DNA from 2 places in the Sporosarcina sp. Y1011 genome. Region 1 is predicted to be linked to the other one. Evidence: predicted binding sites of a transcription regulator. Region 1 holds the regulator's gene; the other holds the start of a gene.
The links. Region 1 encodes NrdR, which represses ribonucleotide reductase genes. Its sites were predicted from a motif close to AACACNATATATNGTGTT; they were not measured.

Region 1 (5,972 bases):
ATTGAAAGAGATTCATGAAGACGGAAAAATTCATACCCGATTCCAACAAGCACTCACAACAACAGGACGTCTAAGTTCCATCAATCCCAATTTGCAAAACATTCCTGTACGACTTGAGGAAGGAAGGAAAATACGTGCCGCGTTCGTTCCATCTGAACCGGGCTGGTACTTATTTGCTGCCGACTATTCCCAAATTGAACTTCGTGTACTCGCACATATGTCGCAGGATGAAAAAATGATTGAAGCTTTTCACGAAGGTGCAGATATTCATACAAAAACAGCAATGGATGTATTCGGCGTTGAAAAAGACCTCGTGACCTCAGATATGCGTCGGGCAGCCAAAGCCGTCAACTTTGGGATTGTATATGGTATTAGTGATTACGGACTTTCACAAAACCTCGACATTACGAGAAAAGATGCTGCAAAATTTATTGACACCTATCTCAGTAGTTTTCCAGGTGTCAAACAGTATATGAATGATATCGTTGCAGAAGCGAAAAGAAAAGGCTATGTGACGACGCTCATGAACCGCAGGCGTTATTTACCGGAAATCACAAGTTCGAATTTCAATTTAAGAAGTTTTGCAGAACGAACAGCCATGAATACACCGATTCAAGGAAGTGCGGCAGATATCATTAAGAAAGCTATGATTGAAATGGCTAAACGCCTTGAAGTGGAAGGCATGAAGACACGTATGCTCCTGCAAGTGCACGATGAACTTATCTTTGAAGCACCGGAAAATGAAATTGAAAAATTAAAAGAAATCGTACCTGAAGTGATGGAATCCGCAATTGCACTTGACGTACCATTAAAAGTGGACTGGGCGTTTGGATTATCCTGGTACGAAACGAAGTGAGGTAAGAAAATGCCTGAACTGCCAGAAGTAGAAGGGGTCGTCCGGGCACTTGCACCTATTGCGAGAGGAAGGACAATCCAAGAAGTGATTGTTTCAGAGACGGTCATTAAATCCAAACAACTAGGTAAAGAAGCTGTGATAAAGGGAATTACAACTGAAGATTTCATTTTAGAAATGGCTGGAATGACCATTTTAGATGTTACGCGTCGAAGTAAATATATATATTTTCATTTAACGAAAAACAGTAACACTTGTCTCCTGGTCAGTCATCTGGGTATGACAGGAGCCTGGTTCACTGTCAACACGGTAGAAGAGATAACGGAAGCGAAATTCCGCAAACATGTGCACGTTATCTTCAAACTGGAAGATGGAGGATTGCTTGTCTACTCAGACATTCGTCGTTTTGGAGAATTACGGCTTCTCGGATGTGAAGCGGATCATCCGCCTCTATTGAAAATGGCGCCTGAGCCTTTCGCTTCCGAAGCGCGCCTTCACTTTCTTGAGTGGGCTTCAACTCCGAAATATGCTTGTAAACCAATTAAAGAAGTCATCATGGATGGTCAAGTGTTATCAGGATGTGGAAATATTTATGCAACAGAAGCGCTGTTTAAGATGCACATTCATCCTGGTAGAACAGCGGAACGGATAAGCTTAAGACGGAAAAACGAATTATTTGATGAAATCGTAGCCATTTTACAGGAAAGTATCGATGCAGGCGGGAGTTCCATTTCAGATTACCGTAATATTAATGGTGAAGCAGGAACAATGCAGGATCGACTTAAAATGTATGGTAGGAAAGTTTGCCCTGTTTGTGGCACAGCTACGAAGAGTATGAAAATTGCTAGCAGGACATCCGTTTATTGTCCAAAATGCCAGAAATGATTGATAGGAGGCCATCTAAGCTATGATTATCGGATTAACTGGCAGTATTGCAAGTGGAAAGAGCACTGTTTCCGCTATGCTGAAGAAAAAAGGTTACCCTATAGTAGATGCGGATGAAATAGCACGACTGGTAGTGGGGCCGGGGAGTCCGGTCCTTATGGAGATTGTCCGCGTATTCGGACAAGATATAGTACATGAGGATGGATCTCTAAATCGAGAAAAACTGGGTGCGCGTATTTTTGGACATGAAGAAGAGCGCAGATTATTAAATGGAATCATGCACCCTGCTATTAGAAAAGAGATGCTAAGACAAAAAGAACACTGGGTCTTAGCAGGCTCAAATACAGTCATAATGGATATTCCGCTTTTGTTTGAAAGTAAACTACAATCCTTAGTGGATAGAATCATAGTCGTGTCCGTAACTCCAGAAATCCAGAAACAAAGGCTTATTGCGCGTAATGTGTTATCGGAAGAAGAAGCGGATGCACGAATCAAATCTCAGCTTTCAATGGAAGAAAAGGAACTGGGTGCAGATGCGGTATTACACAATAATGAGACAGTAGAGCACACGGGGCGACAGCTTGATGCGATACTATTGGATTGGAATGCGCAACCATAACCATTATCTGAATAGATGAAAAACGTAATAAATAGTTAATATGCTTTTTTCTGAATTAATATGTGTTATACTAATGAGCGAATAAACACGTATTGTATAACATACATATTGGAGGATCTATATATGACTACTTCTATTGCGATTAACGGGTTCGGAAGAATTGGACGGATGGTTTTCCGTCAAATGATTAGAGAAGAAGATGTGAAAATTGTTGCGATAAATGCAACGTATCCATCAGAAACACTTGCTCATCTTATAAAATATGATACGAATCATGGTACATTTGATGGTGAAGTGATTGCAGAAGAAAATGCAATTGTCGTCAATGGAAAACGGGTGAAAATCGTTTCTGACCGCGATCCGCTTAACTTGCCTTGGAAGGAACTCGGTATTGATATTGTCATTGAAGCGACTGGTAAATTCAATTCCCGAGACAAAGCTGCACTTCACCTTGAAGCTGGAGCAAAAAAAGTCATTATCTCTGCTCCGGGTAAAAATGAAGATGTGACAATTGTAATGGGAGTCAACGAAGATAAATTCGATATTAAAAAACATGATATCATTTCAAATGCTAGCTGCACGACAAACTGTTTAGCTCCTGTAGCTAAAGTACTCAACGAAACATTCGGCATCGAAAATGGGTTAATGACGACTGTACACGCATACACGAACGATCAAAAAAACTTGGATAATCCGCACAAGGATCTTCGTCGCGCACGTGCGTGTGGGCAATCTATCATTCCTACGTCAACTGGGGCTGCAAAAGCATTAGCGCTTGTACTTCCTGAATTGGAAGGGAAAATTCACGGGATGTCTCTACGGATACCGACGCCTAATGTTTCACTAGTTGACCTAGTTGTGGATTTAAAGCAAGATGTTACAGTAGAAATGGTTAATGACGCGTTTATAAAGGCGTCAACTGGGGCTATGGCAGGTATCCTTCGTCTTACGACAGAGCCACTTGTATCCATCGATTTCAATACAACAACGGACTCAGCTATCATTGACGGCCTCTCGACAATGGTTATGGCTAATCGTAAAGTGAAAGTGCTTGCCTGGTATGATAATGAGTGGGGTTACTCTGCTCGTGTTGTTGATTTAACGAAAAAAGTAGCTGCTGCATTAAAAAAAGAAGCGCTGGTTTAATCATAAATAGCAAGCGTCCTCCTAATCAATATAATATGATTAGGGGGACGCTTTTTTGGTTTGTCCAATGATATTTCCCCTCCATTCTGATTTTTTGGGACATGTTCTGTTATAATTAAGTTATTATCTAAGAAAAATCGGAGGAACCAACTTATGAAATGTCCAGCTTGCCAATACAATGGCACCCGGGTCGTCGATTCCAGACCTGCCGAGGAGAATAAATCTATCCGACGTCGCAGGGAATGTGAACAATGCGCGTTCCGATTCACGACATTTGAAAAAGTTGAGGAAACACCACTGATTGTCGTGAAAAAGGATGAGTCACGTGAAGAATTTAGTGGAGAAAAAGTACTCAGAGGACTAATCCGTGCTTGTGAAAAACGTCCTGTCCAACTTGAAGACTTGAAAAACATTGTTACTTCGATTGAAAAAGAATTGAGAAGTGCAGGTGTCGTAGAGATTAATTCCGATGATGTAGGAGAAATGGTTATGGAACGACTTTCTGAAGTTGATGAAGTCGCATATGTCAGATTTGCTTCGGTCTATCGCCAATATAAAGACATCACGGTTTTCATAGAAGAATTGCAAAACTTACAAAAGCGAACTAAAAAATAACGTATCCCATTTAGATAGGAAGTAGAGTTGCAATGGCACCACTTTATAAAGAGCTACAACCAGTTGATGCATACAAGATTCGGTTAACGCAGCCATTTTCGGATTATGATCGCCAACTCCTCACCTTATTTTATCAGCCACTGATTGGTCCTGGAGCAATGAGTCTGTTTATGACATTGTGGGCGGATGCGGAGCGGGAGGATGATCGTGAATATAATCATTACCATCTAATGAACATTTTGACGATGCCGCTAGGACCTGTTTTCGAGGCAAGGATTTCTCTTGAAGCAATTGGTTTGCTGCGTACGTACAAGAAGAAAGATGGGGATGCAAGATTATTTGTTTACGAATTGCTTCCTCCACTGGATGCCAAAGCTTTTTTTCTAGATCCATTATTGTCGACATTCTTGTTTAGCAAAATTGGGGAACAGGCATACCGAAATCTACGTAGTCGTTTTGCGATAGAAAGTGTTAATGAATTCGGATTTGAAGATGTTTCACGTACATTTTTGGATGTGTATACACCCGTACAACAGGGTCATAGCTTGGATATGGGCGAGGACCAGCAGTTTATCGGGCGGAATGAATCGGAAGGTGTTCCATTCTTGCATTCCGACTTTGATTTCGACCTGCTTCGTTCGGGGTTATCTGAACAAATGGTCCCTAAAGCTTCATTATCTTCTGTTTCAAAGGAATCAATTGCAAAACTCGCATTCCTTTATTCGCTGACGCCATTAGATATGCAAAAAGTTATTATGATGGCACTTGATGAAGATCTTATGTTGCCAGAGGACAGATTACGTAAATCAGCTGCTGAATTTTATAAAATGAACGTTTCAAAAGAAGCACCAGTCTTGCATAAAGTGTATGCGAAAGAACCGCCTAAGCCTGAAACAGGAGTATTGTCGCAAGAAGAAGAATTGGTACATTATCTTGAAAATACGGCACCAATTGAGATGCTGCGTGATTTTATAGGAAAAGAGCCGGTATCGGTAGATGTGAAGCTTGCCGAAAAACTAATCAATACTCATGGATTGTCCGTTGGTGTCGTCAATGTCCTCTTGCAATACGTACTTTACCGTAATGATGGGAAAATAACGACCAGTTATGCTGAGCGGATAGCTTCCCATTGGATGAGCAAAAAGGTGGAAACTGTGAAAACCGCAATGGAAATTTCACGGAGTGAGCATGATCAGTATGTGAAGTGGAAAAATGAAGGTCAGAATACAGGACAGAAATCAGGGCCAAGACGAAAATCTGTACGTGAAGAAAAAGTACCGGAATGGTTTTATAAAAAAGATGAAGAGAAAACAAAAACAGATGTACCTGTTAAGTCTTCTTCAGCTATTGATGAAGAACGTCGTAAATTACTTAAGGAATTAGGCGTAACAGGGGACGGGATGGTGAACTGAAATGGAACATATTGGCGATACGCTGAAACGGGTTGTGAAATCACCGGCATTTGCTGCAAGGTATGATGAATTGCGAAAAGAAGTGATGGAGAGTCCAGGGGTACAACAATTTTTAACGGATCATTCCACTGAAGTTAATGGCGAAGTTGTTGAGCGGAGCTTAGGCAAGTTATACGAATATGCCACCGCTTCCCACAGTTGCGGAAAGTGTCCCGATCTTGAGGGATGTGTCAATATCATGAAAGGCTTCGAACCCAAATTATTACTCTCCCGCGAGCTGATTGACGTAGAATATATGAAATGCCCCAACAAGTTAATGGATGACAATCAGCGTAATATTACAAAGATGATTGATAGCATGTATATGCCTAAAGACGTTATGGAAGCAAAATTACAAAATATTGATATGTTTTTTGATGACAGTAGAGTAAAGGCAGTACGT
Region 2 (5,972 bases), on a different contig from region 1:
TCTTCGACTGTACCTGTTCTACATACAGGACAAGTATCACCGACTTCGGATCCAATTGTAACGTTTGTCGAACGCAGATCTTGTATTGTATTGACAAGAACAACTTTACGCTGTTCAACTACTTCTTCAACATAGTCGGAATCCATTTCATTCTCTTCAGCTTTTAAGGTCAGGACTTGCGCATCTCGGCTACCATCCACATAGACAGTCCCGCCTTTTGCTCCGCCCTTATAGAGACGCTCATAAACACTTTCAACTTGTTTAACAGTATACCCCCGTGGCGCATTGACCGTTTTAGAAATTGAACTGTCAATCCAACGTTGGATGATGCACTGTACATCTGCATGCGCTTCAGGCGCAAGAGCCATCGAAGAGATAAACCATTCCGGTAAGTTTTCCGGATCTGCAGCTGGATTACTCTTCAAATATTCTTCTACTATTTCAGCTTTCACCTCGATGAATTTACCAAGACGCCCGCTGCGGTAATAAGAAAAGGAAAAGTATGGTTCTAACCCAGTACTAACGCCAACCATCGTTCCAGTAGATCCAGTTGGTGCAACAGTTAATAAATGGGAGTTTCTAATACCGTGTTCCAAAATAGACTCGCGAATATCTTCCGGCATTTTTTTCATAAAACCTGTATTGATGAACGCATTGCGCAGGGCTAACGTTTCCTCATCTGTCTTACCGATAAGGAATGGGAAACTTCCCTTCTCCTTTGCAAGTTCGATTGATTCACGATAAGCAGATGTTGCTATTGTTTCAAATACGTTGTCGACAAGGTCGTTGCCTTCAAGAGAACCGTATTCTTTTTCGCAATAGATCAACAGGTCAGCAAGCCCCATGACGCCGAGCCCAACACGACGTTCGCCGAGTGCTTGTACTTTGTTTTCTGCTAGGAAATATGGCGTTGCATCGATAACATTATCCTGCATTCGAACACCAATACGAACTATTTCTTTTAATTTTTCGTAGTTTACTGTTTTTGTCTCTTTATTTGCGACTTCCGCAAGGTTTACAGCAGCTAAATTGCAAACGCTGTAAGGTGCAAGTGGTTGTTCACCACATGGGTTCGTGGCTACAACTTGCTGCCCGTAAGCTTTGGCATTCGTTTCATTGTTGGCATTGTCGATGAAGAAAATACCGGGTTCAGCGGCGTACGTTGCACAGATGTTAATAAGATCCCAAAGTGCACGTGCTTTGATTGTTCGGTATACACGAACTGCAAACCCTTGACGCTCCCATTCACGGACATCGCCGACTTTATGCCATTCTTCGTTGTATGTAGCCATTTCTTCCGGCGAGTACTTTTCAACAGCTGGGAAGCGCAGGTCATAATCTGCGTTCTGTTCAACTGCTTTCATGAAATCATCTGTCAATGTGACTGAAATATTTGCACCTGTGAGGAATTCCGCATTTTGTACGGAATAGGTTCCCCCATCACGCAATTTCGTTTCAGCATCTTTCAAGATTGCATCATTGAATCCACCCATACCAGGAATCGTCCGATAGTTCATTATCCCTTGGTACATCGCTTCTTCTTGAGCTGTAAGCGGTTTGAATTTCAGTTTTTCATTTGCTAACTTTTTTATCAATTCATCTTCGGTAGTTTCCACAAGGTAACGGAGGATTCTAGGATTCTGCATTTTTGAGATGATGAATTCGTAAATATCAGGATGCCAATCTGCTAACATGATCATCTGTGCACCACGTCTAGATCCACCTTGTTCGACAAGATGTGTCAATTTAGCTATATCATCGAGCCAAGAAACCGACCCGGATGATTTACCGTTGACGCCGCGTGCAAGTGTGTTACGTGGTCGTAGTGTGGAACCATTTGTCCCAACACCACCACCGCGACTCATGATCTCCATCACTTGTTTGCGGTGATCAGAAATACCTTCACGAGAGTCAGCCACGAAAGGCATAACATAACAGTTGAAGAAAGTCACTTCAGTATCTGAACCAGCTCCGTATAGAACACGTCCAGCAGGAATGAAATTCAATTTCGACAATTGATTGTAGAACTGATCGAACGATTCTTTTCGTCTTGCTTCTGTCGTTTCAACCGAGGCAAGTCCTGTCGCATTACGTTTGGCAATTTGCTCATAAAAAACTTCAAGTGGCTTTTCTAGAACTTCTATCGGTCTTGTAATGATACCTTTTTCCTGCTCAAATGGATTGTCGATCGCTGAACGAAAATCTTTTTCAATCCATATATCTGCTTTTCCACTTTTTTTATCAATTGCAGTGATAAAGCCAAGTCCACGTGCCGGGAATTTCGGATCTTCCTTAACCGTTAGGACGACGAAATCACCAACTTTGAGTGTTTCCTTTTCCGTATCCTTAAACGAATATCTGTCAATCATGACAAGCCGGGATACCCCTTTATGTTCGATATGCATATCTGCTGTAATTGGATGCACTTGCGGGAATTTAGAGATATCCGCATTCAGTTGTGCTTTGTCCAAAATAGGTTCCTGGTGTTTTGAAACAATGACCATTAACGCATCCCTCCTTATGGGATATATTCAAAAAACCAACATGAATTTTTCCGAAGAACACTACATGTTGTGTTAATTATAATACCTAATATACTACATATTGAAACCTGCTTCAATAAAATAGTTTTTACACTAAAATCCAAATGCTTAATTTACGCACTTCGGAACGCTTAATTCTCGATAAATAGCACCAAAGTTACAGATGTTATTTTCTATATGTCCAGTCATCATTCGCATATTTCTTCCGCTCAATTTCCATTACGAACTCGATTTGCTGTTCTGTTAATTCTAATGGTACAAGTTCCATATCAAGCGCTGATTCGAAACCTTTTGAAAATGCATCTGTACATTCCTCAATTGAAACAGAACGGTTTATCAGTTTATCTATCGCTACCGCTTTTTCTGGCAAACTCATACGCATTTGTTCGCGGTGTTCTTCCGTTTTAAAGTTAAAGAGAGAAACCAGTTTGTCCACATCAAGACTTAAAAGTATCGCACCGTGCTGTAAAATGACACCTTTCTGTCTTGTCTGCGCGCTTCCAGCAACTTTCTTCCCCTCAACAACAAGTTCATACCAACTTGGTGTGTCAAAGCAGACTGCACTTCTCGGTTTCTTTAAATCATTGTTCTGTTGTTCAGTTTTAGGAACTGAAAATGATGCATCTAAGCCTAAGTTACGGAACCCTTCAAGCAAACCGCCCGAGATAACACGATACGCTTCTGTTACCGTTTCAGGCATTTCGGGATAACTTTCACTAACAATAACGCTGTATGTAAGTTCGTGCTCATGAAGGACACCTCTGCCCCCCGTTGGACGTCGAACGAATCCAAGTCCATTTTTTTTCACTTCATCCATATCTATTTCTCTTTCGACATTTTGAAAGTAACCAATTGATAACGTAGCGGGTTCCCATTCATAAAATCGAAGTACTGGGCCGATTTCCCCTTTGCTATGCCATTCTAGCAGTGCCTCATCCAAAGCCATATTGAACGAAGCACGACATTTTCCTGAATTAATGAAGTGCCAAACCTTTTTTTTCATTCGAATTCTCCCTCCACAACGAATTTCATTTTATCATTCCCATTGAACAAGTGCCACTCAATCTTTATAATGATAAGGTAGAGAGAAAGGGGAAATTTGTTTTGAACTATTATATCCTAGGGGCCGTTGCTCTTATCGTAATCATTTATTTTGTTGTGACGATGCAACGTCTTAAGAAAGCTGTTACAAACTTGACGCAAGAGCAATTTATCGAAGGTTATCGGAAAGCACAACTAATCGATGTGCGTGAGCCCAAGGATTATGATGCTGGTCATATTCTGGGAGCGCGTAATATTCCGTACTCTCAATTCCGTCAGCGACATAAAGAAATCCGGTCGGACAAGCCCGTTTACTTATACGATCAAAACGGTGGAAAAAGCGCACGTGGAGCCTTACTTCTAAGGAAAAAAGGATATGATCAACTCTTCCACCTGCAAGGCGGTTTCCGTCAATGGACAGGTAAAGTGAAAAGTAAGTAAAAAATAAAGTTCTTCCCCTTGGGAGGAGCTTTTTTCAATACTAGAGTATGGAATGAAGCAGCATATGTCATTAAAGAAAACGATTAACTGAGTTCTTTTTCCCAGTACGCTAGACGGCACTCGCATGCGTGTGGGGTCGTTCATTGCAAATAACACCCCCCAATTAACCCAAGCGAGTAATCCTCCACTCAGCAATGCTACAGGCCGTTTCAACCGCGCTAATGAAGACCAATTGGACGAAACAATAATCCTTACGAATCAGGGACTTACAGAAACAGCGCAAGCTCTTTACAACAGTTATGCAGACGTTGAATGGGAGAAGTGCTAAACCTCGATTTACTCAAGTTATTCCACCACTGACAATGACAATTCTTCTGGCTAGATTTCCCTTTTATAAACCTCCACTTGCTCTAAATACGCCCACGACAAAAAGGCACAACAGGATTTGCTGTGCCTTTTGTCGATTACTTATTGTTTTATATAGCGCAAAACAGGATTACGTGCCGCCTTCGTTTCATCAAGACGATTGATAACTGTTGTATGCGGAGCATTTTGTACGATTTCTGGATTTTCTTCGACTTCTTTTGCAATTTGGATAAGAGCGTCACAGAAAGCGTCAAGTGTTTCTTTTGACTCTGTTTCTGTAGGCTCAATCATCATGCCTTCCTCAACGTTAAGCGGGAAGTAAATTGTTGGCGGGTGATAGCCAAAGTCAAGCAAACGTTTTGCCATATCAAGCGTGCGCACGCCAAGTTTCTTTTGACGGCGACCCGACAGTACGAATTCGTGTTTACAATGTCGGTTATATGGAAGGTCGAAATAAGGCTCCAATAAGCGCATCATATAGTTTGCATTCAATACAGCATTTTCCGTAACTGCTTTCAAGCCGTCCGGGCCCATAGAACGAATATACGTGTATGCACGTAAATAGATTCCGAAGTTACCATAGAACGGTTTAACACGACCGATTGATTGCGGTAAATTGTATTCAAACGTATAAACCTCATCTTTTTTCACAAGAACTGGTTTCGGCAGGTAAGGAATAAGATCCTTCTTCACACCCACTGGACCTGAACCTGGTCCACCACCACCATGAGGACCTGTGAATGTTTTGTGCAAGTTCAAGTGAACTGCATCAAAGCCCATGTCGCCGGGGCGTGCTTTAGACATAACTGCATTCAGGTTTGCACCGTCATAATAGAGTTTTCCTCCAGCAGCGTGAACAATCTCAGCCATTTCAAGAATTTCTTCTTCAAATAGACCTAGTGTATTCGGGTTCGTCAGCATAAGTGCTGCCGTGTCATCTCCTACATGTCGTTTCAGGTCCTCAAGATCAACAAGTCCGTCTTCACCCGATTTTACTGTAACCGTATCGAAACCGGCAACTGTAGCTGAAGCTGGATTAGTACCGTGTGCCGAATCCGGAACAAGTACTTTCGTACGTTTGAAGTCACCGTTTGCTTCATGGTAAGCACGGATCATCATAAGAGCCGTCCATTCACCGTGCGCTCCCGCTGCTGGCTGAAGAGTCACTTCGTCCATACCCGTAATTTCTACAAGATGCTCTTGCAGGTCATACATTACTTCCAGTGCACCTTGAACAGTCGACTCATCTTGCAGTGGGTGAATATTTGCGAATCCAGGATAACGAGCAACGGATTCGTTGATTTTCGGATTATATTTCATTGTACATGATCCAAGCGGATAGAATCCGGAATCAATCCCGTGGTTACGATTCGAAAGTGCTGTGTAATGACGCATAATATCAAGTTCGGAAACTTCCGGAAGTTCTGCAACTTCCTCGCGAACAAATCCTTTTGGCAATAAGCCGGAAAGGTCAAGTTCAGGCACATCCAGTTCAGGAAGACTATAGCCTATCCGTCCTTCTCTAGTAAGTTCAAATATTAATGCCTGGTTATCTTTATGCATGAAGGGCCTCCATTTCCT

Region 2: a site for NrdR is predicted at 2,561-2,578, ahead of AC25Y5_RS06870 (vitamin B12-dependent ribonucleotide reductase). Genes of this name have one in related genera too.

The regions. Positions count from the first base shown of each region.
Region 1 covers NZ_JBYHFP010000001.1:324,074-330,045, forward strand. Annotated here, with positions in the region: gene polA (DNA polymerase I) at 1-856, shown strand, start outside; gene mutM (bifunctional DNA-formamidopyrimidine glycosylase/DNA-(apurinic or apyrimidinic site) lyase) at 866-1,738, shown strand; gene coaE (dephospho-CoA kinase) at 1,761-2,357, shown strand; gene AC25Y5_RS01640 (glyceraldehyde-3-phosphate dehydrogenase) at 2,481-3,503, shown strand; gene nrdR (transcriptional regulator NrdR) at 3,657-4,118, shown strand; gene AC25Y5_RS01650 (replication initiation and membrane attachment family protein) at 4,151-5,530, shown strand; gene dnaI (primosomal protein DnaI) at 5,532-5,972, shown strand, end outside.
Region 2 covers NZ_JBYHFP010000004.1:147,832-153,803, forward strand. Annotated here, with positions in the region: gene AC25Y5_RS06870 (vitamin B12-dependent ribonucleotide reductase) at 1-2,504, opposite strand, end outside; gene AC25Y5_RS06875 (lipoate--protein ligase family protein) at 2,710-3,546, opposite strand; gene AC25Y5_RS06880 (rhodanese-like domain-containing protein) at 3,708-4,025, shown strand; gene AC25Y5_RS06885 (hypothetical protein) at 4,150-4,353, shown strand; gene gcvPB (aminomethyl-transferring glycine dehydrogenase subunit GcvPB) at 4,494-5,954, opposite strand; gene gcvPA (aminomethyl-transferring glycine dehydrogenase subunit GcvPA) at 5,947-5,972, opposite strand, start outside.